One region of the Paenibacillus sp. BIHB 4019 genome, then DNA from elsewhere that is predicted to be linked to it. Evidence: riboswitches for the same ligand, from Rfam matches in the RefSeq annotation. Region 1 holds a riboswitch; the other holds the start of a gene.
The links. Region 1 has a riboswitch for FMN ahead of BBD42_RS00750 (DMT family transporter). Riboswitches for the same ligand answer to the same signal wherever they lie in the genome.
Positions count from the first base shown of each region.

Region 2: it holds a riboswitch for FMN, as region 1 does, so the genes downstream of both, ribD (bifunctional diaminohydroxyphosphoribosylaminopyrimidine deaminase/5-amino-6-(5-phosphoribosylamino)uracil reductase RibD) here and BBD42_RS00750 (DMT family transporter) in region 1, are expected to answer to the same signal.

Region 1 covers NZ_CP016808.1:163,638-178,670, reverse strand. The annotation lists gene BBD42_RS00760 (trans-sulfuration enzyme family protein) at 1-769, shown strand, start outside; gene mqnC (cyclic dehypoxanthinyl futalosine synthase) at 1,063-2,199, shown strand; FMN riboswitch at 2,552-2,700, shown strand; gene BBD42_RS00750 (DMT family transporter) at 2,833-3,822, shown strand; gene BBD42_RS00745 (putative sporulation protein YtxC) at 3,928-4,869, shown strand; gene BBD42_RS00740 (response regulator transcription factor) at 5,035-5,718, shown strand; gene BBD42_RS00735 (sensor histidine kinase) at 5,711-7,093, shown strand; gene BBD42_RS00730 (efflux RND transporter permease subunit) at 7,170-10,394, shown strand; gene BBD42_RS31485 (hypothetical protein) at 10,414-10,617, shown strand; gene thrS (threonine--tRNA ligase) at 11,054-12,991, shown strand; gene BBD42_RS32640 (3D domain-containing protein) at 13,067-13,702, shown strand; gene BBD42_RS32525 (hypothetical protein) at 13,768-13,899, shown strand; gene BBD42_RS00715 (hypothetical protein) at 14,068-14,445, shown strand; gene BBD42_RS00710 (ammonium transporter) at 14,550-15,033, opposite strand, start outside.
Region 2 covers NZ_CP016808.1:5,061,657-5,076,689, reverse strand. The annotation lists gene BBD42_RS22105 (DUF2953 domain-containing protein) at 146-832, opposite strand; gene scpB (SMC-Scp complex subunit ScpB) at 910-1,515, opposite strand; gene BBD42_RS22095 (segregation and condensation protein A) at 1,484-2,263, opposite strand; gene ribH (6,7-dimethyl-8-ribityllumazine synthase) at 2,522-2,992, opposite strand; gene BBD42_RS22085 (bifunctional 3,4-dihydroxy-2-butanone-4-phosphate synthase/GTP cyclohydrolase II) at 3,033-4,283, opposite strand; gene ribE (riboflavin synthase) at 4,334-5,023, opposite strand; gene ribD (bifunctional diaminohydroxyphosphoribosylaminopyrimidine deaminase/5-amino-6-(5-phosphoribosylamino)uracil reductase RibD) at 5,039-6,145, opposite strand; FMN riboswitch at 6,300-6,510, opposite strand; gene BBD42_RS22070 (peptidylprolyl isomerase) at 6,705-7,136, opposite strand; gene lysA (diaminopimelate decarboxylase) at 7,193-8,524, opposite strand; gene BBD42_RS22060 (spore germination protein) at 8,641-10,452, opposite strand; gene BBD42_RS22055 (stage V sporulation protein AB) at 10,512-10,940, opposite strand; gene BBD42_RS22050 (stage V sporulation protein AA) at 10,933-11,583, opposite strand; gene sigF (RNA polymerase sporulation sigma factor SigF) at 11,699-12,454, opposite strand; gene spoIIAB (anti-sigma F factor) at 12,474-12,902, opposite strand; gene spoIIAA (anti-sigma F factor antagonist) at 12,917-13,270, opposite strand; gene BBD42_RS22030 (D-alanyl-D-alanine carboxypeptidase family protein) at 13,470-14,684, opposite strand.

The DNA of each region.
Region 1 (15,033 bases):
TTTTGCAGCTGTTAAAGCGGCCTATAAAGCGAATACGAAGGCGGTATTTATGGAGACCCCTTCCAACCCGACGCTGAAAATCACCAACATATCGGAGGTGGCTTCGTGGGCGAAGGAGCATAACCTGCTGACGATTTTGGACAATACGTTTATGACGCCTTATTACCAACGTCCGCTAGAGCTTGGCGTAGATATAGTCGTGCACAGCGCGACTAAGTTTCTGAGCGGGCATAGCGACGTGCTTGCGGGCCTTGCTGTAACGGCTGATCCAGAACTGGGACGCAGGCTGTATCAGCTGCAAAATGGCCTCGGCGCCGTGCTGAGCGCCCATGAGTGCTGGCTGCTTATGCGCGGCATTAAGACGCTGCAAGCGCGCATGGAGCATAGCGAGCGCAGCGCGCGCAAGCTGGCGGAATGGCTGAATGACCATCCAGAAGTGACGAAGGTTTATTATCCTGGCCTGGCCGATCATCCGGGCCGTGAGGTTCATGAACAGCAATGCTCCGCCTATGGCGCAGTCGTGTCCTTTGATGTGGGCAGCGGCGAGCGGGCGAAAGCAATGCTTGGCCGTGTGAAGCTGCCGCTTGTAGCTGTCAGCCTAGGCGGCGTAGAAAGCATTTTATCGTATCCGGCGATGATGTCGCATGCGGCAATGCCGAAGGAAGTGCGCCATGAACGCGGCATTACGGACGGTCTTGTCCGTTATTCGGTAGGCCTTGAGCATATCGACGATTTACTCGCAGATTTGGATCAGGCTTTGCGCGGCTAACTACCTCGTAAAGTGGAGGAAAAGACGGCTGTCATTACTGACAAGCCGTGTTTTTCCTTTTTAAAATATAGGGAAGGATAGGATTTTCCCATCCTTTCTCTATATTTCTCGGAATGAAACGCGCCGCGCCGCCAGAGGACGGCGAAAGCCGTTTCACCTCGGCGGCTGTAATGGCCTGTAAACGAAAGATGACGAATTAGTGCTTAGTATGATAAAATTAATCTATACTTCATTAGTTTGTGAAAAAAAGCGCAACATCAAAACTACAGCTATAGATAAGGAGGTCTTGCGTAATGGCAACGTTGGACCAGATATTGGATAAGGCCCTGCGGGGTGAACGAATCAGCTTGGAAGAATGTATTATTATGTTCGAATCCGACGAGATTGAGAAAATGGGTAAAGTGGCAAACGAAATTATGCTGCGCAAGCATCCCGAGCCTGTAACGACTTTCGTTGTAGGAAGAAACGTCAACTACACGAATGTGTGCGACGTTTATTGCAGGTTCTGCGCCTTTTATCGTGCCCCAGGCTCCAAAGAGGGCTATGTGCTTGATAACGAGACGATTATGAACAAAATTCAAGAAACGATTGACGTTAACGGAACCGAAATTTTGATGCAGGGCGGAACGAACCCGGATCTGCCTTTTACTTATTACACGGATTTGCTGAAGGAAATCAAGCAGCGCTTCCCGGACATTACGATGCACTCCTTCTCGCCTGCCGAAATACAGAAGATGAAGGAAGTATCAGAGGGCTTGTCGCTGGATGAGGTTGTTCGCCAGCTGCATGAGGCGGGACTGGATTCGCTGCCAGGCGGCGGCGCGGAAATCCTCGATGACCGCACACGCCGTAAAATCAGCCGCAAGAAGGGCTCTTATACGGACTGGATCGACGTGATGAAGTCGGCCCATCGTCATGGCATGAATACGACGGCTACAATGGTTTATGGCTTTGGAGAAACGATGGAGGAGCGCGCCTTGCATTTGCTGCGCATTCGTGACGTTCAAGATGAATGCAAAGCGAATGGCTACGACTCTGAAGGGTTTACAGCCTTTATTTCCTGGCCGTTCCAGCCAGACAATACGAGAATGCCGATGGAGAAAGCGAAGCCGGAGGAATATTTGAAAATTGTCGCGGTAAGCCGCATTTTCCTCGACAATATTGACAACCTGCAATCATCGTGGGTAACGATGGGCCCTGACATGGGTAAACTTTCGCTGGCCTATGGCTGCAACGACTTCGGCAGCACAATGATTGAAGAAAATGTAGTGTCCGCTGCGGGTACGACGCATAAGGTCAACATTGAGCTGATTTTGAAGCTTATTCGCGAAGCGGGCAAAGTTCCGGCGCAGCGCAATACGCGCTATGAAATTTTAAGGATGTACAATGAAAGCGATAAGGCTGAGCAGGATTTTGTAATGCAAAATTAGGTTTTAGTGCACAGCTAATTCGGAGCTATTTTCAATAATTAAAGTTAATAACGCTTGTCTACTATTTTATCCGTTAAAGGATAGATAGTAGACAAGCGTTTTTTGTGACGCTATAGCAGCATTTGGCAGAAGCATCATTAAGGAAGTCAGCATTCAGCATGACTTTCTGCTTGCAAAGTTAAAGCAAAGGGACGAGGAACGGATGAAGGTTGGTTAGAAATTGGGTCGAATAATAGATGAAAACCAAGAAAAGAGGTCGGAAAAATAAAAATTTAATCGGAAATGCAAATTTTCCAACCAAATAGACTATTCAAACTGTAATCTTTTGTGTTACAATACGATTTAATCGAATATGAATCTTCAGGGCAGGGTGCAATTCCCTACCGGCGGTAAGGATGCGTTCGGAGCATCCAGAGCCCGCGACTCCTAGCTGCTTGCAGCCGGGACTGATCTGGTGAGAATCCAGAGCCGACGGTATAGTCCGGACGGGAGAAGATCAGAACCAGCTTGTTAAATGATAATCATTTAACAGGTTTGTTGATGATGCCCTTGTCAGATTGCTGACAGGGGCATTGTTTCTTTTTCATAGTGAAAAGAAGGTTCAATTCAAAACTTTCTCAGGAGGTTTTTGAATTGCAGAACACATTAGAGCTGGCTAGCGAGAAAGCGGGCTGGCGAACATCACGCATTGCGGGCATTAACGGGATATGGTATGTGGCGCTTGGCGCGACACTTTGGGGCCTTGACCCGCTGTTTCGAATTTTATTGCTCAAAAGCTTTACCTCGGCACAAATTGTATTTATTGAGCATATTTTGCTCGCTTTTTACGCAGTTCCCGTATTGTTTAAATTCCGCCGTACATTAGTCGGCAAGCTGTCCATTGGCGTCATCGGGGCGCTGCTGTTCATTTCCTGGGGCGGCTCAGCTGTAGCGACGGTGCTGTTCACCGCAGCCTTCTCGCATGGCAGCGCGAATGCGGTGCTCCTGCTTCAGAAGCTCCAGCCGTTATTTGCGATTTTGCTCGCCAGAGTTTTGCTGAAGGAAAAGCTGCCGCGGAAGTTTTTCGTCTTTTTGCTGGCGGCGCTCGCAGGCACCTATTTGCTGACCTTCGGGTTCGGCTCGCCGCTAGTCGGCCTGCATGACCTTGCTTTGCTCAGCTGCCTGTTCTCGATTATTGCGGCGGCCTTGTGGGGCGGCTCGACCGTCATGGGCAAATATTTGCTGCAAAAGAAATTGTCCTTTTCCATTGTGACGTCTCTCAGGTTTCTGCTTGCGCTGCCGCTGCTCAGCGTCATTTTGCTGGCAAGCGGCGACGCATGGAGCCTCAATGCCGAGGGCAGCCAATTGTCGCTCATTGCCGTCAATTTATTGTTTCAAGCTTTTTTCCCTGGCTTAATCAGCATGCTGCTGTATTACAAAGGGCTTTCCTCGACTAAAGCTGTATACGCGACGCTTGCTGAGCTTTCCTTCCCTGCCGTCGGCGTATTGATTAACTGGCTCGTATTTGGCCAGACGCTGACGTTAGGGCAGCTTAGCGGCTTCCTGCTCATTTGGCTGACCTTATGGCTTATGAGCCGCAGCAGCAATGAACAGGCTGTTCAGCAGCCACAAGCTGCCGCTTAAATGCAGCACATTTATAACCCCCTTCATTCCCAATGTCTTCATCGTATATCGTTGCTTCGTGCACCATATACTGTTCAGAGGGGAATGAAAGGGGTTGGCTTTTTTATGGAACTATTCACCGTTACGCTGCCTTCCAAGCTTCAATCTACGGCGGCTGGATTAGCGGCCTTAATGGCGCAATATACGAATGAGGATCTACATATTGAATCAGCATCGCAGGAGCGTTTGGTGCAGTTCGAGCTGCAGCCTGCGGGCACCATTATGTGCCAGTCGGCAACGCCTTATTTTCAACTGAATAAGCATGGAGAAATGCTGTACCACAGCGCAGCCAAAGCGCTTGCTGAATTTGTTGTAACCAATTTGGAATCGGAAATGCTTATCAGCATTATTAAGAAAAAATATCAGGGCGGTCATTCCACAGACATCTCCGTTATCGAAAAATATTGCAGCCAGCTGATGCAGGATACCGATCTGGATGGGTTGAATGCCAAGTTTCTGGATGCGGACAGAAAGCGCCGCAAGCTTAAGGTGGCCGAGGAAATCGAACTGTATTTAAGTGAAAATACACAGCTCGACCTTGGCGGTATCGCCACCTTCAGGCTTCATGGATATCGACACGAGCTAGGCGATATTGTGGAATATGCCTTGGATGAATATGTGCTGGATAAGCAATATCAGGAGTTTATTTCGCTGCTCAAATATTTTGTGGGGCTGCAGCAATCGAAGGTCGCCATGGTCCATTTGGTTCATAAAGGCAACCATGAATTTATTTTGTATAATGACAAATTCCAATTGTTTGAGCCGAAGCCGCATTCCGATCGCTTGGTAGCCGAAATGCTGGAAACGGAAATGAACATTGAGGATATGGTCATCAGCTCGCTAATTGCTGCATCACCGAAGCAAATTGTCGTTCATACGCAGCATGTCGATATGCAGGTTATCCGGACGATTGAAACGATTTTTGACAACCGGGTGTCGGTGTGCAGTGATTGTGTGTTGTGCTCCCACGCAATGGGGGGATGGAATGATGGTGTTACCCAGCCTTAAAATAAATCAGCAATATGAATCCGCATGATGAACTAGCCAAATAAACTAGCTGCAGGCTCGCCGATCAACGGCGAGTTTTTTTCACTTCCAATACATAAAAAATACAAAAAAGTGTATTACACTATGACATAGAACTGTACTTAAAATCGGGAAGAAGGTAGCCGCATGACGACCATACTCGTAGTAGATGACGATCCGCATATCCGCCAGCTGCTCCGTTTGTATTTGGAGGATGAAGGCATGGATATTATAGAGCAAGGCAACGGAGCGGATGCATGGGATTATTTTTGCAATCAGCCGGTGGATCTCATTATTCTGGACATCATGATGCCGAAGATGGATGGCTGGGAGCTTTGCCGCCGGGTGCGGGAAGCGGGGGACAAGCCGATTATGATGATTACCGCCAAAGGGGAGGCGCCAGAGCGAATAAAAGGGTTCCGGCTGGGCACCGACGATTATATGGTGAAGCCGTTTGACCCGATGGAGCTGGTCATGCGGGTGAAGGCGCTGCTGAAACGGTACCGGATTTCAATTTCGCAAATCGTCAGGCTCGGCCAAGTGACGCTCGATAAAACAAGCTATCAAATCCGCTATAAGGATACGGGCTCAAGTGAGTCCATACCGCTCAAGGAATTTGAGCTGCTGTTTTTGCTGGCAAGCTATCCGGGCAAGCTGTTCAAGCGCGATGCATTAATTGAGCAAATATGGGGCTACGATTACGAAGGCGACGAACGGGCGGTGGATACGCATGTTAAACGTCTGAGGGAGCGTTTTGCCGCGTACGATCAGGATTTTAAAATCGTGACGATCTGGGGGCTGGGCTACCGACTGGAGGTATACCGTGATTAAATCGCTGTATGTCCGCTTAATTCTTATGTTTGTTGCATCGGTCATGGCGAGCGTTTTTTTAAGCTTTTTCATGACCCATTTTCTATTTAGCCACAAGCTTCGCTCCTACGTACAGGACAATTTAGTCGTCAGCGGCAAAACGATAATCGAATCCTACAAGAACTCTTACCCTAACCATTTGGATACATTAATGGGGGGCATTACCGCTCTGCCGATTTTCACCATTATCGTTTATGACGAACAAGGCAGACCGCTGCACGAAACCGACAAAGTTGCCAAACATAAGCTGATCGTTGATGAAGAAAATCTCCGCAGCGTGCTGAACGGCGGCGTCTTCCGGGGGGGAATGGGCAAAGAATATGATCGGCTCGTCGTAGGGCTCCCTTTTCAAATTGAAGGACATGCTTATGCCTTGTTTATAAAGCCCGAAACGAATGACGTTGCCACGCTCGCTGTAGGCTATTTCCGCATGCAGCTTTTTCTCGTTGTATTCATTGGAACGCTACTCGTCATCGTCACCTCCCGTTATATAGTACGGCCTTTGAAGCATTTAACCTTGGCTACGCGCAATATGGCAAAAGGCGATTTCAGCATCAGGCTCGCTACGAAAAGCAGGGATGAGATCGGCGAGCTGACAGCAAGCTTTAATCAGATGGCGCAGGAGCTCGATTCGCTGGAGCGGGTGAGAAGGCAGTTCGTCTCGGACGTCTCCCATGAAATTCAATCGCCGCTTACTTCGATTAAAGGCTTCACAATGGCACTTAAGCAGAAAAAAATGGATGAGGAAAGCCGTCTTCGCCTGCTCACTATTATTGAGGAGGAAAGCGACCGCCTATCCCGGCTGACGCAGGATTTGCTCAAGCTGTCTGCGCTTGAGCATGACCAAATTCAGCCCAATATGAGCCAATATCGTTTGGATGAGCAGCTTAAAGATGTCATGATTGCCAGCGAGCCGCTATGGTCCAACAAAAACATCCAGCTCAATCTGGACCTGGAGCCGGTCGTGATTTCGGCAGATGAGGATAAACTGAGCCAGCTTTGGACGAATCTGCTGAGCAATGCGATTAAATTCACAGAACCTGGGGGCATGATTTCGATTAACCTGATTGCAAGCCAACATAGCGTGACGGTTTCGGTTGCCGACAGCGGAGTTGGCATTCCGGAGGAGGAGCTTCATCATATTTTCAAACCCTTTTATAAAATAGATCAAGCCCGCGTGCGCGCAGTTGGCGGAAATGGCATCGGCCTTTCGATCGTCAAGCGGATTATTGAGCTCCATGGAGGAGAAATCAGGGTAGAGAGTGCGGTGGGCAAAGGGACGACGATGAACGTCATGCTGCCGCTTGTCCTTCCAAATAAATACAATAAGGTCTGACAGGGCCTTGTACATAATTAGTACAAAATTACTGGTTATGATAAGGGAGGTTATACAACGAGAGGAGAGATATACATTGAATCGATTGACCAAATTTAGCTTGAAAAATAGTGTTGCTGTCATTTTATTATGCGTTTTGGTGCTGGGGTATGGCTTGTATGCCTCCACGCAAATTAAGCAGCAGACGTTTCCGGATTTGGATTTCCCGGCCGTGTTCGTACAGGCGATTCAGCCTGGCGCCTCTACGGAGGAGATCGAGTCGGAGGTTACGAATCCGATTGAAGACCATTTGAAGCGTGTGCAGGGCTATGAGTCGTTAACGAGCACCTCTGCTGAAAATGCAGCCAGCATTTTTATCCAGTTCCCATTTGGTACGGACATGGATAAAAAATACAGCGAAGTTGAGGCTGAGCTTAGCAAGCTGAAGCTGGCCGATAATGCGAGTGTAACGGTGCAGCGTTTGTCGGCAAATAGCCAGCCTATTTATCAAGCGGCTGTATTTGCTGCCGAAGGAGATTCGGCGAAGCTGGCTGATGAACTGCAAAACAGCGTCGTTCCTGAGCTGCAAAAGCTAGCTGGAGTCGGAACCGTAACGCTGAAGGGCGGTACGACGAATGAGCTTAATATTGTTGTAGATAAAAATAAAGCGGCGCAGCATGGCATTACGCTCAGCTCCATCCGCACGGCGCTTCAGGGGCTGGACTACGCTCTGCCACTGGGCTCTGTGTCGCAGGAGGAGACGGTCATACCGATCCGGTTGACCGGCAGCCTCGATACCATGAAGCAGCTTGAAGAGCTGAAGCTGACAGCAACGGCTGGCGGCGGAGCCGCAGGTTCTGCAGCAGGCAGCGCGAGTGGAATGGGTGCAGGAGGAGTGCAGGGCAGTGCGGCTAATCAAGCTGCTCCTGGCAGTGCCGCAGGTTCTGCATCAGGAAACGCCGTCGGCCCAGGAGCGCCAACTGGTTCGGCAGCTTCAGGCGGTGCGGGTGCCGCAGCAGCTGCTGTCACGCTTGGTGATATTGCCGACATTAAGACGGTATCTGAGCAAAATGAAATTACCCGCTTTAATGGCGAGCCGAGCTTTGTTATTTCGATTCAGAAGACGCAGGATTCCAACACGGCGGATGTATCTGACAGTGTGAGCGAGCTGCTCGGCACTTATCAAGCCAAAGGCGAGCTGGACTATCATGTCATCGTTGACCAAGGTCAGGATATTAAGGAATCCGTATCCGGCCTCGTTCGTGAAGGCTTGTATGGCACATTGTTTTGCGTGCTCATCATTTTCTTGTTTTTGCGCAATGTAAGGGCGACGATTATTTCGATTTTGTCGCTGCCGATTTCTATTTTTGCCACGATTGCGATTATGGATCAAATGGGCTATACGCTTAACATTATGACGCTGGGCGGCATCGCCGTGTCCGTGGGACGGATCGTCGATGACAGCATCGTCGTTATTGAAAATATATATAGATGGCGGCAGGAAAAAGGCGAGAAAATGAGCGGCAAGGAGCTGGCCTACCAAGCGACCCGCGAAGTGATCGGGGCTGTGGCTTCATCCACGGCGGCGACGATCGTCGTCTTTGCCCCTCTTGCATTTGTCAGCGGGATCATTGGACAGTTTTTCCGTCCGTTTTCGATTGCTGTCGTCCTTTCCATATCGATTTCGCTGTTGGTATCGGTGATGCTGATACCTGTGCTGGGCAGCCGCTTTTTCAGAAGCGTGAAGCCGCATACGAAGGAAAGCAGACTATCAAATGGTTTTGAAAAAATGATCCGCAGCGCGCTGAAGCGCAAAGCGCTCGTCTTAGGGTCAGCTATCGTGCTTTTAGCAGGCTCGCTTGGTTTAATTCCTTTAATCGGCGTTGCTTTTCTGCCGACTAGCGCGGCTCCGAGCTTAGCGATTGATGTTGCCCTGCCTGCGCAAAGCAGCCTGAAGCAGACGGACGATGTCAGCGGCAAGGTGGAAGCCTATTTAAGCAAGCTGGAAAACGTAGAGAGCTATGAGGTTTCCGTTGGCGGTACTGGCGCTAACCCGCTTGCGCCTAGCGGCGGGAATAATAAAGCGACGATCACGGTTCAATTTGCCGAAGGAAGCGATATGGCGGAAATGACTACGAAGCTGCAGACCGAGCTGCTGGCAGTGGTCACTGCGAAGCAGGAAGGCACGACGCTCAATATTAAAGCGGGCGAACAGCAGGGGCCGCCTTCGGGCAACAATATTGATGTCAGCATTTATGCGGATAGTGCGGACAAGCTGGCGCAAACCGCCCTTAAAATTGAGAAGCTAATGAAGGAAAGCAGCGATCTAAAGGATATTACGAACAATATGGATGAGGTAACGCCAAAATGGGTCGTTTCCCTTAACCAAAGCGGAATCGATGCTAACATTAGCCCTTATCTGATTATGCAATTGACCGGCGAGCAGCTGCGGCCAGTCGATGCCGGCACTTACAAAATCGACAATAAGGAGCAAGCAATAACTTTATCGTATGAACAGCAAATTGCTACCAAGCAAGAGCTGGAAAATATACAGATTCCTACTGCAGCGGGCATGAAGAAGCTGAAGGACATCGCGGATATAACGGAGCAGAGTGCTTGGATCAAGGTCAGCCATGATGATGGAAAAATGTACGCTCTTGTTAGCGGAACGGTGAAGGATGCCAGTGCCGTATCGGCCGTTACAAAGCTGGTGCAGGCGGATATTGATAGTCTGACGCTGCCTTCCGGCGTGGAGCTTAAGGTCGGCGGCGGGCTGCAAATGATCAATGACGGCTTCTCAAGCCTTGGTATCGCCATGGCGGCAGCGGTTGGCCTCGTATTTATTATTATGAGCATGACGTTCGGAGGTTTGCGGACGCCGCTTATTATTATAGCCTCGCTGGTGTTTATTCCGATTGGCTCATTGAGCGCCTTGCTTCTGACAGGGCAGTCACTGTCTATGAGCGGCATGATTGGCATGCTGATGCTGGTCGGCATCGTCGTCACCAATGCGGTCGTACTGTTTGATCGGGTGGAGAAAAATCGCAATGCGGGCATCCCGATTACAGAAGCGATCGTAGAGGCGTCAAGAACAAGGCTTAGACCGATTTTAATGACGGCATTTGCAACGATGCTTGCGCTTGTACCGCTTGCATTATCCGGCTCCTCAACGAGCCTCATTTCGGGAGGCCTTGCGATCGCGGTTATTGGCGGCTTATTCAGCTCGACGCTGCTCACGCTGATCGTTATGCCGGTCATATATGAAATGGTGTGGAAAAAACACAAGGTTAATGAAGCGGATGCGTTCAATGACTTTGCATGAGGAAGAGGGAGTGAGAGCAATGAATGGACGTAAAGGAAGAAGATTCATGGTGTTTGGCGTAATTGCTGTACTGATGCTTGGGGCTGCTTTTGCTGAGGTGCCCACGCGGCAGGGCAGCGAGGTAGCGCTAATGCCGCTCTTCCTCATTTTGCTTACGATCAGCGTGTACCGGATCGTTCGCGTACGACGCCGCAGCATATATAGAGGAAAAGGCTTGTCATAAGCCTGGCATATGAAAGGGGCTTATGGCAATGTATGTCTTAACTCTTGACCTGCTTGCTATTGAGGACTATAATTATGCTGATATATGCTGAAAAAGCAATGATAAAGACATGTATTTACACGTTCAACTGGTCCAGAGAGAGGAAACAAGGCTGCAATTTCCTTCCAGATAAATGTAAATATACCCCTTTGTAGCTGTATAGCCGAACAGGCTTCCATTTGTGAAGCGCCATTAAGCTGTGCCGGAAATCTCCGTTACCAGATAAATTAAGGATTGGCTGCTGCCGGGATGTAATACGCTGATCAGCGTTAGGCGAGCAATCGAATTAGGGTGGAACCACGAGCTTACAAGCACTCGTCCCTTCGCGGGATGCGTGCTTTTTTTGCGTTCAGAACGCAGCAGCTTGGAAGCTTAGCGAATGGAAAGGATGATAACGATGGCGATTAAAGTAACTTTGCCGGATGGCGCAATAAGGGAATATGATGCAGGAACAACAATTGAAGAGGTGGCTGGCTCGATCAGCAGCGGACTGCGCAAAAATGCAATCGCAGGTAAAATTGACGGGAAAACCGTGGATGTTTATACACCTATTAATGAAGATGCAAAGGTTGAAATCGTAACTTTGGATTCAGCTGACGGGCTGGAGGTTTACCGTCACAGCACAGCGCATTTGATGGCTCAAGCGATCAAGCGCCTGTATGCCGATGTAGAGCTTAAGCTAGGTATTGGCCCTGTTATTGAGGATGGCTTCTACTATGATATCGATATGGAACAGTCGATAACTCCGGAAGATTTGGTTAAAATCGAGAAGGAAATGGATAAAATTGTTCAGCAAAATCTCGATATCCGCCGCCGCGTCGTCAGCCGTGATGAAGCGATTGCCGTATTTACCGATATTGGCGACACGCTCAAGCTGGAGCTGATCCGCGACCTTCCTGTGGAAGCGGAAATTACTATTTATGATCAAGGCGAATTTTTCGACCTCTGCCGTGGGCCGCACCTTCCGTCTACAGGACGGATTAAAGCATTCAAGCTGCTCAGCGTAGCAGGCGCTTACTGGCGCGGTGATTCCAAAAATAAAATGCTTCAGCGTATTTACGGAACAGCGTTTCCGAAAAAAGCACAGCTCGATGAACATCTCCACTTCCTTGAGGAAGCGAAAAAACGCGATCACCGCAAGCTGGGACGCGAGCTGAAAATGTTCACGTTCTCGCGCGAGGTTGGCCAAGGCTTGCCGCTATGGCTGCCGAATGGCGCGAAAGTTCGCCGTACATTGGAGCGCTACATCGTGGATATGGAAGAACGTCTTGGCTATGAGCATGTTTATACGCCTGTTCTGGCTAACGTAGAGCTGTACAAAACATCCGGCCACTGGGAGCATTACAGCGAGGATATGTTTCCGAAGATGGTGCTGGATAATGAGGAGCTTGTGCTTCGCCCGATGAATTGCCCGCACCATATGATGGTTTTCAAAAGCGATATGAGAAGCTACCGCGACTTGCCGGTACGTATTGCCGAAATGGGAACGATGCACCGCTATGAAATGTCCGGAGCCTTGACGGGCTTGCACCGTGTTCGCGCGATGACGCTGAATGACGCGCATATTTTCTGCCGTCCGGACCAAATCAAGGAAGAGTTCGCGCGTGTGGTCAACCTCATTCGCAAAGTATATGAAGATTTTGGCATTAAGGAATACCGTTTCCGTCTATCGTACCGTGATCCGCAGGATACCGAGAAATATTTCCAAAATGATGAAATGTGGGAAATGTCGCAGCGCATGCTTCGCGAAGTTGTCGAGGAGCTTGACCTGCCATTTTTCGAGGCAGAAGGCGAAGCGGCTTTCTACGGTCCGAAGCTGGACGTTCAGATCAAAACCGCCCTGGGCAAAGAAGAGACGCTGTCCACAGCACAGCTGGACTTTCTGCTTCCAGAGCGCTTCGAGCTGGAATACATCGGCGAAGACGGCAAAAAGCACCGTCCAGTCGTTATTCACCGCGGCATCATCAGCACAATGGAGCGCATGACGGCATTCCTGCTGGAGAATTTTGCTGGCGCACTGCCGCTATGGCTGTCGCCGATTCAAGCGAAGGTTATTCCAGTTTCCACTGTATATGAGCAGTATGCGCGTGAAGTGGCTGAGAAGCTGCAGGAAGCGGGCATTCGTGTAGAAAGCGATCTTCGCAACGAGAAGCTTGGCTATAAAATTCGCGAGGCGCAAATTGAGAAAGTTCCTTATATGCTCGTAGTTGGCGAGAATGAAATGCAAGCAGGCTCGGTCTCAATCCGCAAGCGCGGCGAAGGCGATATTGGGGCAAAATCGATTGCCGAGACAGCGGAAATGTTAGAGCAAGAGATCAAAACAAAAGCGTTATAAGAGCAGCTAACAGCGGCTCGTCTGCATAAAGCTTGTACCACTTGGGTAATCTTCTTCAGAGGAGGAAGTGCCCAAATGGTTACAAGCTTTTTTCAATATAAAAAAATGCTGCTCGCAATTGCGGCGCTCGTATTGCTTGCGATCTGTTTCAAGCCTTTCCCGGGCAAGACGATTAATCAAGCAGCCCCGCTGCAGCATATGCCCGTAGTTGTCGCACCTGATTCGGTTAAGCTGACAGCGGCATTGGCTCAAGAAGATCGTACGGAAACCGTCAAGCAGCAGCTAGCGCCGCAAAAACCGGCGTATGATAAAGTGAAGGTCGTTGCAACGGGATATACAGCCGGAGTTGAATCAACGGGAAAGCGGCCCGGCCATCCGAGCTATGGCATTACGTATTCAGGCGTGAAGGTTCGCCGGGATATGGTTTCCACGATTGCAGCTGATCCGAAACTATTTCCGATTGGATCTCTGCTTTATATTCCCGGATATGGGTATGGCGTCGTCGCTGATACGGGATCGGCTATTAAAGGCAGCCGAATCGATTTGTATTTCGAGACGACGGCGGATGTATTCAAGCAGTGGGGCAAACGCACAGTGGAGGTTGAAGTCATTCGCAAAGGCAGCGGGAAGCTGTCTCAGGCTTGGCTAAATAAGATCAACAAGGCTGCGGAGGCAGGCAAAGGCTTGCCTGAGGCATATCTGGAATCGTAACAACAGCATGCATATTAGAACCTTAACCCGCCATACTAACATGGACGGGGAGGTGAAAAACCAACATGGCCAAGAACAAAAACAATAAAGCAGCTCAATCGAACCAAAAGCTGAATTCCGAGTTTGCAGAAGAATTTGGACAAAACAATGAAACGAGCAATACAGCCGCTAAATCGATACAAAAAAAGCAGAAGTAACAAGCTGTCCTAATAAAAAAGTGAGAAAAGGAGCCGCTATGGCTCCTTTTTTCTAACGTGGCGGCTAGACATAGAAATAAGGAGATAAAAAACAGTTTTCAAACGAACCTGTTTTATTGTATGATTACGGTGTAACAAATAATCACATGATAAGACAGGTGAACTCTCATGACTGATCCTATAACATTCACAAACTATTCGGCTTCCGAGCATCGCAGAGCAGCTGAGGTGCTTCCGTTCATTGACGCTTATATCGGCAAGAAGGAACAGGAAATTATCGAAATCGAGCAAATGGTTGAGCGTTACGAGAAGCGCCGTCTTAAGGAAGAGCGGGCTTATCAATCGATGTCTGCTTTCAGGCGCATGTTGTCAGGGAAGAAGCCGGATCATCATTTGGCCGTGGAGCATATCCATTTCGTACGCAAGCCGATGGAGAAAGTTCGTGCGTTAAAGCTTGAAATTGAAAATGTACGCAAAATACAGAACAGCTCAGCTCCAACGGATATGGTTACGGTTCCCTTTGAGCTGGCGAATGATTTGCTATAAGACATAGTAGTGAAGCTTCATTCCTTTCAAATAAAACAAAACCTCCAAATTCCCGGATGCTTGGCATCGCTGGAATTTGGAGGTTTTTTGTTAAACTTATATAGCTATGAATTGCCGCTCTTCAGGTGGTCTACATCAAGAAAATCCGTATCGTAGCTGTAAGCGGGAACGCCGTGAATGCCAACATCCAGACCGATTAGCTCTTCGTCTTTGGAGACGCGAACCGGCATGATTTTGCGAATGAGCCATAATACGACCCACGTCAATGCAAAGCCCCATGCAGATACGGTGATGAGGCCAAGTGCTTGTACACCAAGGAGATGCAAGCCGCCGCCATAAAATAAGCCGTAATAGCCTTGTCCGACCTCGCTAGCGAGCTCTGGCTTGGCAAATAACCCGAGTGCCAGCGTGCCAATGCTGCCGCTAATGCCGTGTACGGCGAAGGCGCCGACGGGATCATCGATTTTTTTGCTCTCCATGTATTCGGTAGCGAGAACCATCATAATGCCGCAAAGCGCGCCGATGAAGATGGCAGCGCCGTCAGAGACGAAAGCACAGCCAGCGGTAATGCCGACAAGGCCAGCTAGC
Region 2 (15,033 bases), 2.3 Mb from region 1:
AATTGTCCAAATCAATTTAACGCAGGCTACGCTAATAATGTTTCCCGCGGCCGTGCATTGTATGTAATTAAAAAAAAGCAAAACCATGCCCCTTTTGAAGGAGATGGTTTTGCTTGCCCATGAAATATTTTAAATCGCTCATCCATTATTTAAACAATATATGGTGCCACACGTGAATGCCGTGCGAGCCTTTTTTGAGTCTCAGCAGCAAAGCCAGCCACGATCTCACCGCATGGAACATGCTGAGCTTAGCCGTACAATGCCATTCCGTTTGAAAATAAGTTCCTTGGTACACTGGCTGCACCTGGAGCACCGGATCGGCTTTAAGCAGCACGAATTGTGAGATGACGCCCAGCATCGTCGTTTTAATCGACCATACTGCCCCTGTCGTCATGGCCGTCCACATCGCGTCTCCAACCCCAACCGTTGTCGACCATTTCCATTCGGTCAATTGCACCTTTTTTAGCAGTTGCTTGACCCAGCCTCGCAAATTATCGGTTACTTCCAGCGCGTGCTTCAGTTTTTCTATAAACCGCTGTACATTTTCGGCGTCAATTTTCCCCTGATGCTCTTTGGAATGCTGGACGCCCGCACGGTTGGTACTAATTTGCTCATGCAGCCGAATCGTCGCCCCCTGCAATTTCATCTGCGGGATCTTCACCTTATAGTGCAGCAGCCCGTACAGTCCTACGATTCGCACATCGATATGGTCAAGCTCGCCTTTCCTAGTTAGCTTTCCATATACACGCACCGGCGAAGCAAGGGCCAGCAGCAATAAGAACAAAAAAAAGAGACCTGCCGCCGTCATCAAGCCGTAAAGGTTTCCGGGCATTTTGCTTCCTCCGTTTTCCTATTATGGATTGAATATAGTATGACCCGGCGGTCAAATCTCATTCTCTGCAAGCCTGATTAATTCGGCGGAATCTCGTCAATCGTCATTTGCCGCTCGCCGATGCGTTCAAACAGCATTTGCGTCTGTTCTTCAAGGGCGTCTTCTACATCGATGTGCTTCGGCTCTGGCAAAGCTTTAATGCTCGACAAGCCAAAATAATCGAGAAACGCTTTGGTCGTGCCGTACAAAATAGGACGTCCTATTGCTTCCGCACGGCCCACCTCTTCAATTAAATCTTTAGAAACGAGCGACTGAATCGCTCTATCGGTTTTGACACCGCGAATTTCCTCAATATCAATTCGGGTAATCGGCTGGCGGTAAGCAACGATCGATAACGTCTCCAGCGCTGCTTGAGACAGCTGCGAACGTGTTGGCGTATAGGCCATCCGCTCAAAATAAGCTGCGTGATCAGGATGCGTTGTCAACCGATAAGCACCAGCAACCTCCGTTACCTGAACGCCCCGCTCCTCACGCGCCAAATCCCGGTGCAGCTCATACACCAAATCGGCAGCAAGCTCGGCATCAAACTGCATAATATCCGCAATTTGCCGCTTCGTCAGTCCTTCATCTCCCGCCATGAACAGCAGGCCCTCAATAATCGACTTCAACTTCTGATAATCCACTGCCTTCTGCATCCCCTCTCCAATGAATGACAATATCATCAAACAGCTGATGCTGAAAACAACGAATATGCTTCATCTTCATCAACTCCAAAATCGCCAAAAAGGTTACGACGATTTCATGCTTATCCATATTTTCACGAATCAGCTTTGAAAACTGCACCGTTTCATACTGCCGCAGCACCTCAACTATGTCGCGAATCCGATCCTTTACGGAAATTTCGTCCCGCTGCACGGTCGCCACAAATTGGCGCCTCGCTGCCTTTTTGAGCGCACGCTGAAAAGCCGCTACCAGATCAGACACATGCAGGCCCTCAAGCGGGTTAATGTCCTGCTCCTGCAAAAAAGGGGTCATGTCCTCGGGCTCACGCGAAAAAACGAGGCTCCGCTGCGTTTCCTTCTCGCGCAGCTGCTCGGCAATTTGCTTGAATTTGCGGTATTCCACGAGCTTCTGAATGAGCTCATCACGAGGATCAAGGCCATCATCCGGCCAGTCCTCATATTCTTCCTCAAACACGGGCGGCTTCGGCAGCAGCTGCCTGCTCTTGATGGCCAGCAGCGTAGCTGCCATCACCAAAAACTCGCTGGTTACCTCAAGCTCCATCTCCGTCATTGCATTCAAATAGTCCATATACTGATCTGTAATCTCATTGATCGATACCTCATGAATATCAATTTCTGCTTTATCAATCAAATGCAGCAGCAAATCCAGAGGCCCTTCGAAAGATTCCAGCTTGTAAAGCACTGACACTGCCATTTCCTCCCGACTAATCTACCAAGCGTAAACGACCTAAGCCGTCCTCTGGCGGCAAAGCTACCGTTTCGCAATGGAATATAAGCCTATTATAAGCGTGAAACTTATAATTTCTTATATTTCGATAAAATCGCTGCGCCACCCGTAAGCGTAAACAGCTGCTGCCAGCACACACTAGCGGCATCCACTCGTTACGCTTTAAAAATAGAAAGGCCTCTTCTCAGAGGCCCATCTCGCGAGCTGCAAGCCTTAAGCTTAATTATGCAGCAATTTTGTCAAATTAGCCATCTCTATTGCACTAGCAGCTGCTTCATACCCTTTATTTCCAGCTTTTGTTCCTGCGCGTTCAATCGCTTGCTCGATGGAATCAACCGTCAATACGCCAAAAATCGTCGGTACGCCCGTTTTCAAGCCAACAGCCGCTACCCCTTTGGCCGCCTCATTGCACACATAATCAAAATGCGGCGTTGATCCTCGAATAACAGCGCCAAGCGTAATAACCGCATCGTATTTGCCGCTCTCTGCCATTTTTTGCGCGATAAGCGGAATTTCAAAAGCTCCTGGCACCCAAGCAACCTCAACCTCATTATCCAAAGCGCCATGGCGTTTAAATGCATCAAGCGCTCCGCTCAGCAGCTTGCCGGCAATAAATTCGTTAAACCTTCCAACAACGATTCCGTAACGCAAACCTTCCGATACTAAATGTCCCTCATATACATGCGGCATAAATAAATTCCTCCCAAATGGTTTTTATAATTTTTTTATATTACTGTTGTTCCTGGTTTTGATCCTGAAAATCAAACAGATGGCCCAGCTTCGCCTGCTTCGTCCGCAAATAACGGTCATTGTCCTTATTCGCTTCCATTTGAATCGGCACACGCTCGGTAACTTCAAGGCCATAGCCTTCCAGCCCTTTAATCTTGCGCGGGTTGTTGGTGAGCAAGCGCATTTTGCGAATGCCGAGATCGCGCAAAATTTGTGCTCCAATACCGTAGTCCCGCAAGTCCGGCGCAAACCCAAGCTGCAAGTTGGCATCGACCGTATCCAGCCCTTGCTCCTGAAGCACATAAGCTTTCAGCTTGTTGATCAGACCGATTCCGCGTCCTTCCTGGCGCATATAGAGCAGCACGCCATTGCCCGCTTCCTCAATCTGCGTCAGCGCTGCCGCAAGCTGCGGCCCGCAATCACAACGATGCGAATGGAACACATCGCCCGTCAAGCATTCCGAGTGCACGCGCACAAGCAGCGGAGTTTCTGGATCAATCTCGCCTTTGACAAAAGCGACATGCTCCTTGCCATCTACTTCATTCGTAAAACCAATGGCTTTGAAATCGCCGAAATCCGTTGGCATATTAACCTCAACGACACGCTCGACGAGCTTCTCCTTCGCATTGCGGTATATAATCAGCTCTTGGATTGTAATAAGCTTGAGATCATGCTCATGCTTAAACGCCACGAGATCCGGCAATCTTGCCATCGTGCCATCTTCATTAATGACCTCGCAGATGACCGCTGCCGGCTCCGAGCCGCACATCAGGGCCAGATCGATACCCGCCTCTGTGTGGCCTGCCCGTCTTAGCACGCCGCCATCTTTCGCAATTAGCGGAAAAATGTGGCCCGGCTTGCGGAAATCAGCCGCCTTCGTATTCGGGTCAATAAGCGACTTGACCGTCTCGGAGCGCTCATGCGCGGAGATGCCGGTCGTTGTGGAAATATGGTCAACGGAAACGGTAAACGCCGTTCCATGAAAATCCGTGTTACGCGCTACCATCGGCGGCAGCTCCAATTGCTCCGCCCGCTCTGCGGTAATCGGAACGCACACAAGCCCCCGCGCCTTTGTAATCATAAAATTGATGACTTCAGGCGTCGCCATGGAGGCCAGCGCAATGAGGTCGCCCTCATTTTCCCGATCCTCATCATCTACAACGATAACGGGCTTGCCAAGCAGCAAATCCTCAAGCGCTTCCTCAATCGTATTGAACAAAGATTTCTCTAAAGGCTGATCCTGCTGTCCCATAAAGCTTCCCTCCCTGATCATTCACCACTTCAACTAGCATTTATCCGTTATTACATAAATCCATTTTCACTAAGAAAAGCAGCACTCAGCTTTGCTCCGCCAGCCTTGCCGGCTTTGCTGCCGGACGCCGCTCCAGCCTCGCGTGCTGGCTTGAAATGCAGCAAATGCTCCACATATTTGCCAATCATATCGCATTCGATATTAACCGAATCGCCTATGCGCTTATCCAGTAATGCCGTTTCTCCCAGCGTATGCGGGATGACCGATACTGAGAAGCCTGAATCATTCGTCCCGACAACCGTCAAGCTGATGCCATCAATGGCGATCGAACCTTTAGGAATGACATATTTAAGCGTTGCCGCATCATGGAGCTTTATGCTGAATATGACAGCATTGGCATCGGTTTCCCTTTTGGCAATGGTTCCTGTACCGTCAATATGCCCCTGAACCATATGACCGCCGAAGCGCCCTCCTGCCAGCATCGCCCGCTCCAGATTGACCTGCTCGCCGGGCTTCAGCTGGTGAAGATTGGAGCGCCGGTACGTTTCTGGCATCACATCGGCATCAAAGGTGCTGCCCGTAAAGGAGATGACTGTCAGACATACGCCGTTTACCGCAATGCTGTCACCAAGTGCTACGCCTTCTAGGACGCGGGAAGCACCAATCGTTACTACCATCGCCTCGCCCTGCTTGACCACCCGCTTCAGCTTGCCGACTTCTTCAATCAGACCTGTAAACACGGCCAGCCCTCCTCTCTAAACATCGCGGTAGGCAGGGTAGCCGCTAATGCAAATATCAGCCCCCGCTTGTTCCACCTGCATACGCTCCAGCTCAATCGCCTGTGCCATTTTCTCAAAACCTTCAAAATCAAAGGTGCCGGGAGCGGCTGCCCCGCCGATAATTTTAGGCGCCATATAAAGCATGATTTTGTCGATGAGTCCGGCTGTCAGCATCGCGCCATTAAGCTTGCCGCCGCCTTCCAGCAAAATCGAACCGATTTCCAGCTCGCCAAGCTTTCTCATTGCTTGCGGCAAATCTACCTGCTTGCCAGTGCCTGCCCGAATGAGCTCAACGCCGGCTGCCAGCAGCTCCTGCGCCTTGGCTTCATCCGCCTGCTCAGTTGCAATGACGATCGTCCTTGCTGTCCGATCCGTCACTACACGCGCGGTGAGCGGCAGCTTGAGGCTGCTGTCGATGACTATACGCACCGGATGCAGCGCCGGTACGTCCGCTCTCGTCGTCAGCTGGGGATCATCGGCAAGCACGGTGCCGATACCGACCATGATGCCCATATGCTGATGGCGCAGCGTGTGCACCTGCTCCCTTGCCGCACTGCCCGTTACCCATCTGCTGTCTCCGGTGCGGGAAGCGATTTTGCCGTCGAGCGTGCTCGCTGTCTTAAGGGTGACAAACGGCAGCTTCGTCGTAATGTATTTGTTGAATTTCTCATTCATTTGGTTGGAGCGTTCTCCTAGTAGGCCCACTTCAACCTCAATGCCGCATTCCTTCAGCCGTTCAAGGCCACGCCCAGCTACCTGCGGATTCGGATCGGTTGTAGCCACGACTACCCGTGCGACCTTGGCATCAATGAGCCTTTCGCAGCAAGGAGGCGTCTTGCCAAAATGGCTGCAAGGCTCCAGCGTCACATAAGCGGTGGCGCCTTCCGCTTCCTCTCCCGCCATTTGCAGCGCATGCACCTCGGCATGCCCGGTTCCCCGCTTGAGATGCGTGCCGAGGCCGATAATCCGGCCATCCTTTACTACGACGCAGCCGACGACGGGATTAATATCCGTCTGCCCAGCCGCTTTCTCTGCCATATCCAGTGCCAAGCTCATATAATAACTGTCATTCAAAATATCCATGAACGCAAAAAACCTCCATTAGCAACATAGCCAACGGAGATGAGAGTATATCTTAGAGACCCGCTTTCAAGTACACAAATAATCGATTTTAACAGACCTAATTGCCCAGCAAAAAAAAGTGCAAGCAAATAAGCATGAAATCACGCCTTGAAAGTGTCTCCTTCTCCCATCCAGACTGTACTGTCGGTCCCGGAATTGCACCAGGTCAGCCGTATATAAACCGCTCATGCGTTCACACGCTCTGAATGGAATGTACACGGGTCACGGACTGACAGGCAGCATATCTGTCGCTTCAACGTTCAAAGCGCTTAGACAGCCTCCTGATCACCGCCGGTTGGGAATTTCACCCGACCCCGAAGGAAAGCCACTGTATTATTTTTATTAAATACTCGTTACTTACTTTTAAAATGTAACTCTGATGAAATGTTACCACCGCAAAATTGAAAAAGCAAGAAATTTCGATACTGATTCTCAGCTTAACAGCCAGGCTGTCCCTTTTTTATAAAAAAACCGCTTGTTTTCCGACGAATCGAAAAAACAAGCGGCCTTTCCGCAACGATTAAACCGTTACGATTTCAACTTTTTCCATTTTTTCGCCTTGGCGGAACGTGTCAACATGCTCCATGCCTTTAGCGACTTTGCCAAATACAGTGTGTCCGCCATCCAAATGCGGCTGTGGAGCATAGCCGATGTAGAATTGGCTTCCGCCTGTGTTGCGTCCAGCATGCGCCATTGCAAGCGTACCGCGCTCATGCTTGTTCGGGTTGATCTCACAGTTGATGGTGTAGCCAGGTCCGCCAGTGCCGTTGCCTGTAGGGCAGCCGCCTTGAGCAACGAAGCCCGGGATTACACGGTGGAAAGTCAAACCATTATAAAAACCATCGTTTGCAAGCTTCTCGAAGTTTGCAACTGTGTTAGGCGCATCTTGATCAAAAAGGTCAATAATAACCTCTGCTCCGTTTGCCATTGTAATTTTCGCTTGTTTTGCCATCTATTAAACATCTACCTTTCTATATCCGAATAAGACTACGTTACCAAATTTAACCCTTATTTCGCAAGGGCTGTTTTGCGAAGTCTTGCCGGAAGCAAGTCATTGCCGACAATATTGTCCAAAGATTCACGCTGAACGACGAGATCAGACGCGCCATCTTTGACAAATACGACAGCTGGACGGCGGAAACGGTTGTAGTTGCTCGCCATCGAATAATTATAAGCGCCTGTGCAAAATACTGCAAGCAGATCGCCGCTGTTTGCTTTCGGCAATTCCAGATCAATAATGAGCTTGTCGCCGCTTTCGCAAGCTTTGCCCGCTACGGTCACAGTCTCTTCATTCGCTTCGTTCGCACGATTTGCAAGCACCGCTTCATAAACGGATTGATAAAGCGCCGGACGCGGGTTATCCATCATGCCGCCGTCTACAGCGATATATTTGCGCACGCCTGGAATTTCTTTGCTCGTTCCAACGGTATAAAGCGTTGTGCCTGCGTCGCCAACCATGCTGCGGCCTGGCTCAACCCAAATTTCAGGTAGCGGGAAATCCGCTGCTGTAAAGCTGGAAATAAGCGTATCCGTAATCGCTGCCACGTATTGAGCAACTGGAAGCGGGGAATCTCCGTCAACATAACGGATGCCGAAGCCGCCGCCAAGGTTGATAACTTGGAACGTCAAGCCAAGGTCTTGGCGAATTTCAATCGCAAACGCCGACATTTTCTCAACAGCCATCTTGAAGCCGTCTACTTCAAAAATTTGCGAGCCGATGTGGGAATGAACGCCAAGCACATCCAGATTGGACAGCTCCATCGCTTCTTTAATCGCCTGCTTAGCCGCGCCATTCGTCAAGTCGAAGCCGAACTTGGAATCCTGTTGGCCTGTGGAAATATAGTCATGCGTATGCGCCTCAACACCCGGCGTAATCCGCAGCAAAATTTTAACTGTCAAGCCTTTGTCCTTCGCCAGCGCATTAAGCACTTTAAGCTCAATAGAATTGTCTACTACGAAGCAGCCGATGCCTGCATCAAGCGCCATGTTGATTTCATCCGGCGATTTATTGTTGCCGTGAAAGTGGATGCGCGCTGCCGGGAAGCCCGCTTTCAGCGCCGTATGAAGCTCACCGTCGGAAACGACGTCAAGCGACAGGTTTTCCTGCTCGGCAAGCGCACACATAGCCATTGTGCTGAATGCTTTGCTTGCATAGGCCACTTGGAATTGCAGGCCGGATTTTTGAAAAGCAGTCACATATTCATTCGCACGCTTACGCACAAGCGCCTCATCGACAATATATAGCGGCGTACCATATTCTTTCGCCAGCTCCGTTACATCGCAGCCGCCGATTTCCAAATGCCCCTGGGCATTAACTTTGCTCGTTCCATGCAAGTACATTGTTATTATTCCTCCATACGTGAATAGATTCGATTTGCACCAATAGCAACAGTATATCGCAATCTATCCGCAAGCGTAATGGATAATTTAACATGTCATTTGCATTTTTTCCGATTTCACTCCGTTTCAGGCATTTTATCGAGCTGCTGCGGCCGCAGCAGATTGGGCCGCTTGCGATTTTGCAGCACGGGCGTCCGGAAAATAATATTCATCATCGCCCTGAAGTCGAACGGGATGAACGGCCACATGTAAGGGCGGTTGAATGAACGCTCCATGCACAAAAACAGCAAGATGACCGTCGTTCCAACGATGAAGCCCGGCACCTGCAAGGAAGCTACCAGCGTAATGAGCACAAGTCTGACAATGCGGTTCGCCAAGCCCAGCTCATAGCTTGGCGTCGCAAACATGCCAATAGCCGCAACCGACATGTACAAAATAACCTCATTGACGAAAATGCCTGTCTGGACCGCAATATCGCCAATGAGGATAGCCGATACGAGCGACATTGCCGTTGCCAGCGAAGTCGGCGTATGCACGGAGGCAAGGCGCAGCAGATCAACGCCGACCTCCGCCAGCAAAAACTGCACGAGCAGCGGCAGCTTGCCGGTTTTCGAAGGCCCGAGAAATTCCAGCGCCTGCGGCTTAAGCTCAGGATGGATAACGAACAGCAGCCAGAGCGGCAGCAGGAACAGCGAGGCGAATATGCCGATAAACCGTACCCAGCGCAAATAGGTACCGATAAACGGCGTCTGGCGATTTTCCTCGGCATGCTGCATAAGATCGAAATACGTTGTCGGCAAAATCATGACGCTCGGCGACGTATCCACGAAGACGACAACGGCTCCTTCTAGCAAATGAGAAGCAACTACGTCTGGACGCTCAGAGTAACGAACAAGCGGGAACGGGCTCCAGCCCCGTTTAACGGTTGCCTCCTCCAGCTGCTTGTCGGCAAGCGGAATGCCGTCAACCTTGACCATCGAAATTTTTTCCTTAATGGATTTAAGCAATTCCTTATCTACCAAATCATCAATATAGGCGATACATACATCCGTCTGCGTCCGCTCGCCGATCTGCACCAGCTCATATCTGAGCTGCGGATCACGCAGCCTCCGTCTGACAAGCGATATATTCATCATCAACGTTTCGACGAAACCGTCGCGGCTGCCTCTGACAACCCGCTCCAGGCTCGGCTCGTCTGGCGAGCGGGCAGGGAAGTTTTTGGCGTCGATGAGCAGCGCCGTCGCTTCCTTGTCGATGAACAGCGCCGTTCCCCCCGAGAGAATGCCGGTCAGCAGCTTGTTCCAATCCTGCTCAGACTTAACCTGGGATGCTGGCACATACATATCGAGAAAGGCGTGCAGCGCATCGGAGGACAAATCATCCGGCTGCAAATAGGTCAGCCGCTTAAGCACCTCTGTTTGCAGCGTATCCTTCGCCAAACCGTTCATAAACACGAAGGCGACCCGCCGCTCGCCGAAGGTCATTTCCCGAACGACAACATCGAAGCTGGTGCCGTAGCCAAGCTCATTTTTCAGCCGCTCCAGCACATCATCCAAATCAGAAGGTATTCGTTCCTCGCGGCCATCCTGCCCTTGCTTGCTGCTCTGCCCTTTGCCATGCGACTTCCCTCGTCCCTGCGTTTTAGAACGGGCATGCAGCGGCTGGCCGTCGCCATGCTGCCCTTCCTCCTTATTTTGCTGCTGGTCGTATCTACTCTCCTCGCGCCGCTCCTGATGCTCCCCTCCAACAAGCTGCTTGGCGTGAATGTACTCCTTCACCTGCCGCCAGCCTCGTTTTCTTTTCCCGGATGAATGGATGTCCACATCTGTATCGGTGCTCCGCTCATTTCCCAGCTTCATCATGTCAGGAATACTAGCGTGCTTGTAATCTTGCCCCTGGTCATTATGCTGCTCCTGATCCTTGTCCATCTTCTTCCTTCACCTCACTCAGTTCTCCAGCATAGCCATCCTAGTTCCCAGCCATTTTCCTACCATTGATACCAAAGCCAGTCCAGCAGCGATCCCAATGTTTTGCCAAGCACCATCGCCATCACAAGGCCAACTAAATAGTCCGACAAATGGATGCGTTTGGCGAGGATGGGGAAGACGTTCAGCACCTCCGTAAGCGCCGCCGCAAGCAAGCCGACGAAAATGCCGTTCAGCAGCCCGGCAGCCATTTGTGATGTAATGCCTGCAAGCGAAAGCTTCCAATCGAAAAAATCTGCGAATGTCCAATAGACCGCCCCGCTTATAACGGCCGTCTCAAACCAAATGGAGAGGCTGTAGGCATAAGCGATTTGTGCAAGCCGCGGAATAAGATCCAGCACCGTTAGCAGCGCCACCAGTCCGCTGCCTACTGCAAGCCCTCCCGATAAGCCCAGCATGACAATAAATGCATGAATCGGCCAATCAAGCATCGTCCTCACTCCGAGCGGTTTGGCGATCATTTTTTTTGCGCATCTCGTCGGCGATGACGTAGGCGTTCACATTTTCCTGGTAGGTGAACAGCTCTACCTCAAGTGGGTTCGGCTCTTCATTGAACCTTTTTCGGAACAGATGGTTGAAAAACAGCACCATGCCCAGCCCGATGCCGAAGGAATATGGAATTTGAAACCACAGCGGATGCTCGTTATGCTCTCCGGTAATCAGCTCGACGATCCGAATATGGACCTCCTTCATGCTGACGTCGGTATGGAAGTTCATAATTGCCAGACCCGCGCCGAAAAACAACAGCAGCCACGAAAAAATAAGCAGCGGAATTCGCGGCTTGGGCGGCTTGTCCGCAATCATGACCAGCACCTGCGGATCGCCGTAGGCTTCAATAGACAAGCCTGGCTCAAGCTCGCGCAGCCGGCTGACGATTTGCAGCAAATCGATGACGACGCGGTTGCCGTCTGGCTTGCTGTGACGATATAGAACGAGCTGGCCCAATCGGCGTTCCTGCTCTTCGGACTCGCCAAGCAGCCTCGCCGCCTGCCCGAGCGTCACTTCCTTCTCAGGACGTATCCCAATCCGCTTTCGCAAACGCAAATAGAGAGGCTGCCGCTGCATCGTATCCATCCGTCATCAGTCCTTTATCTGTACTTTGGGTTCGTTTCCCTTTTAGTATGAGAAAAACAGGAATCAGATAGTCACGCTGCAGCAGGTAAAAACAAGAAAAAAAAGATCAAACCGCCTACAAGGCGATTTGATCTTTGATGGACTGCAATATTTTTTTCTCCAGACGCGACACCTGTACTTGTGATATGCCTAGACGACTCGCGACTTCTGATTGCGTCTTGTCCCGGTAATAACGCAAATACACGATAAGCCGTTCCCGCTCGCTAAGGCCTTCGATAGCTTCGGTAAGCGCAAGCTTGTCGAACCAGCGCTCCTGCGAATCATCGGCAATTTGATCCATCAGCGTAATGGGATCGCCGTCATTTTCAAATACCGTCTCATGAATCGAGGTTGGCGGCTTATTCGCTTCCTGCGCAAATACGACATCCTCCGGCGTAATGCCGAGCCGTTCCGCTACTTCGCTAATAGTCGGCAGCCGTCCCAGCACCTTGGAAAGCTCATCTTTCATTTTGCGCACCTTATTCGCCGTTTCCTTGAGCGAGCGGCTAACTTTAAGCGTACCGTCATCTCGCAAAAACCGCTGGATTTCACCGATAATCATCGGCACGGCATAGGTGGAAAATTTAACATCATAGGAAAGGTCGAATTTGTCAACCGACTTGAGCAGGCCAATACAGCCGATCTGAAACAGATCGTCAGGCTCATAGCCCCGGTTGATGAACCGCTGAACTACTGACCATACTAAACGAATATTGCATCCTACAAGCGTGTCCCTTGCCAACGTGTCGCCAGACTGGCTTAACGCAATAAGCCGCTTTACTTCCGCATCATCCAAATACGGCTGAGCCGTTTGTTTCAACCCGGAATCCATGAGGTTCAACCCCTATGCGCTAGTTGTATAGCGCTTTTTTCGATTCAATTCGTTTCAGCATGCTGACGCGGGTACCGCCGCCAAGCTCGCTGACAACCTCGAATCGGTCCATAAAATTTTCCATGATCGTAAAACCCATGCCAGAGCGCTCAAGCTCCGGCTTGGAAGTGTAAAGCGGCTGGCGAGCCAAGTCCAAATCTTCAATACCGCGTCCGTGGTCAATAACCGTCAAGGAGATCGTTTCTCCTTCAATATAACCCTCTATCGTCACTTTACCGGCTGCGTCGCTATCATAGCCGTGTATAATCGCATTGGTTACCGCTTCCGAGATTGCTGTCTTTAAATCATTCAGCTCCCCAAGCGTCGGATCGAGCTGGGAGACGAAGGCTGACACCGCTACGCGGGCAAAAGCCTCGTTCTCTGAGCGGGCGCTGAAGGTTAATGTCATTTCATTACGTCCGTTCACGATACCACCTCCAGACTTGAAATCGCCATCCGTTCATTATCATGAATCTCCAAAATTTTAAACAAGCCCGACATTTCAAAAAGCCGGTGAACGCTTGGACTAACGGCGCAGACAACCATTTTCCCGCCTCTTGCCTTCACCTGCTTATACCTGCCCAGAATGACGCCTAGCCCCGAGCTGTCCATGAATTGCAAATCCTTCAAGCTGAGAATGATGTGGTCGCTGCTTCCTCGTAAAATCGCATCCTCCATCTTGACCTTGACGACGTCGGCTGTATGATGATCCAGCTCTCCGCGCAGACGTACAATAAGCACATTGCGATAATGCTCCAGTTCAGCTTGCAAATTCATAATTGCTGTTCATCTCCTTTAAGCTGTGCATTTGGATAGAACTAGCATTTCTCCAGCGGGGCATGCGTTTCCTGCACGGCGACAAAACTAGAAGCAGAGCCCTAAGAGGTGACAAAATATTCAGCTTTGGCTCGCTATTTTCTGGCAAAACGCACGGAATGAATCCAGATAAACGCTGTTCAATCCGGTTTAACCCGGATTAAGCGAACAATCCGCCAAACGAACGCTTCAGCATTTTCCACCAGCCAGCCCGTTCAATCGTCTGCGGCGCATCAACGGGGAATTCCTTCAGCAGCTTGTCTCCCTGATAGACGAGAAGCTTGCCGATTGGCGCGCCGATCGCAACAGGCGCTTTAAGCGAGCCGTCGATTTTCAGCTCATAGCGGATATCGCTCGTGTTTGCCCCTTTTTTGAGCAGCACGCTGTATGCATGGGGAGCGACCAGCTCAAGCTCGGACACCACGCCCTTCTCCACATGCACCCTGCCCATGGCATCGCCCTCTTTAAAAATCGGATGCGTCATATATTGGGCAAACGCATAATCAAACATTTGCGACACTTCCGTATTGCGTGTCTTCGTATTCGGCTCGCCCATTACGACTGCAATGATGCGAAGCCCATCCCGTCTTGCCGTCGCCGACAAGCAAAACTTGGCTTCATTCGTAAATCCGGTTTTTAAGCCGTCTGCACCGCTATAGAACCGCACAAGCTTATTCGTGTTGACGAGCCAAAATGGCTTCTCTGACGTTTTACGCAAATAATCCTGATACATTCCTGTGTATTTCGTAATATTCGTATGCTTGAGCAGCTCGCGCGACATAACCGCAATGTCATGTGCCGACGAATAATGATCCTTTGAAGGCAGGCCGTTGCAATTGGCAAAATGGGTTTCCTTCAGCCCGAGCTGCTTCGCTTTCTCATTCATCATCGCCACGAATTGCTCCTCGGTGCCGCCAAGCTTCTCAGCCATCGCAACAGAAGCATCATTGCCAGAGGCTAGAGCAATTCCTTTAATCATGTCGTCAACGCTCATTTCCTCGCCGGGCTCCAGAAAAATTTGCGAGCCGCCCATGGAAGACGCATATTCGCTCGTCTGCACCTTGTCGGTCAGCTTGAGCTTGCCGTCAGCCAGCGCCTCCATAATAAGCAGCATCGTCATAATTTTGGTGATGCTTGCCGGAGGCAGCTGATCATGGCTGTTTTTCTCGTAAATAATCGTTCCACTGTCCGCATCCATAAGAATGGCAGAACGGGCCGATGGCGCCAAATGAGGCTCCGCGCTTCCGGACTGCTCCGCTACCGGCAGCGATGGGATGAGCGGTGTCTCAGCCGCTTCTGCCGCGAATACAGCGGTTGGCAAAGAGACAGCTAGCGCAAGGATGCATAAGCATAGTTTATTCCGTAGTTTTTTCAAGAACAGATTCCCTCCTATGAAGCTGCGGCATGCCCGTACTCCGCAAAATGTTCGGTTCACGGGAATTCGCCGCAATTCGGCTATATTTAAATATAAGAATTTATAAGTTTTACACTTATAAATGGGCTTATATTTCACCCGCGAAACGGAAGCTTTGCCGCCAAAGGACGGCTTCAGCCGTTTACGCTTGTCTTCCACAGTTTCGCCTGTTTTTATGTAAATTATTCCAAAACGCTTATATTCGCAAAAAAAACCGCCCTCGCAAAAGCTTTCGCTTCCTGCAAGAACGGTTTTTGAATTTTTTCACGTCATTACCTATTACCTGTTAATTAAATCTAATTACCCCTTT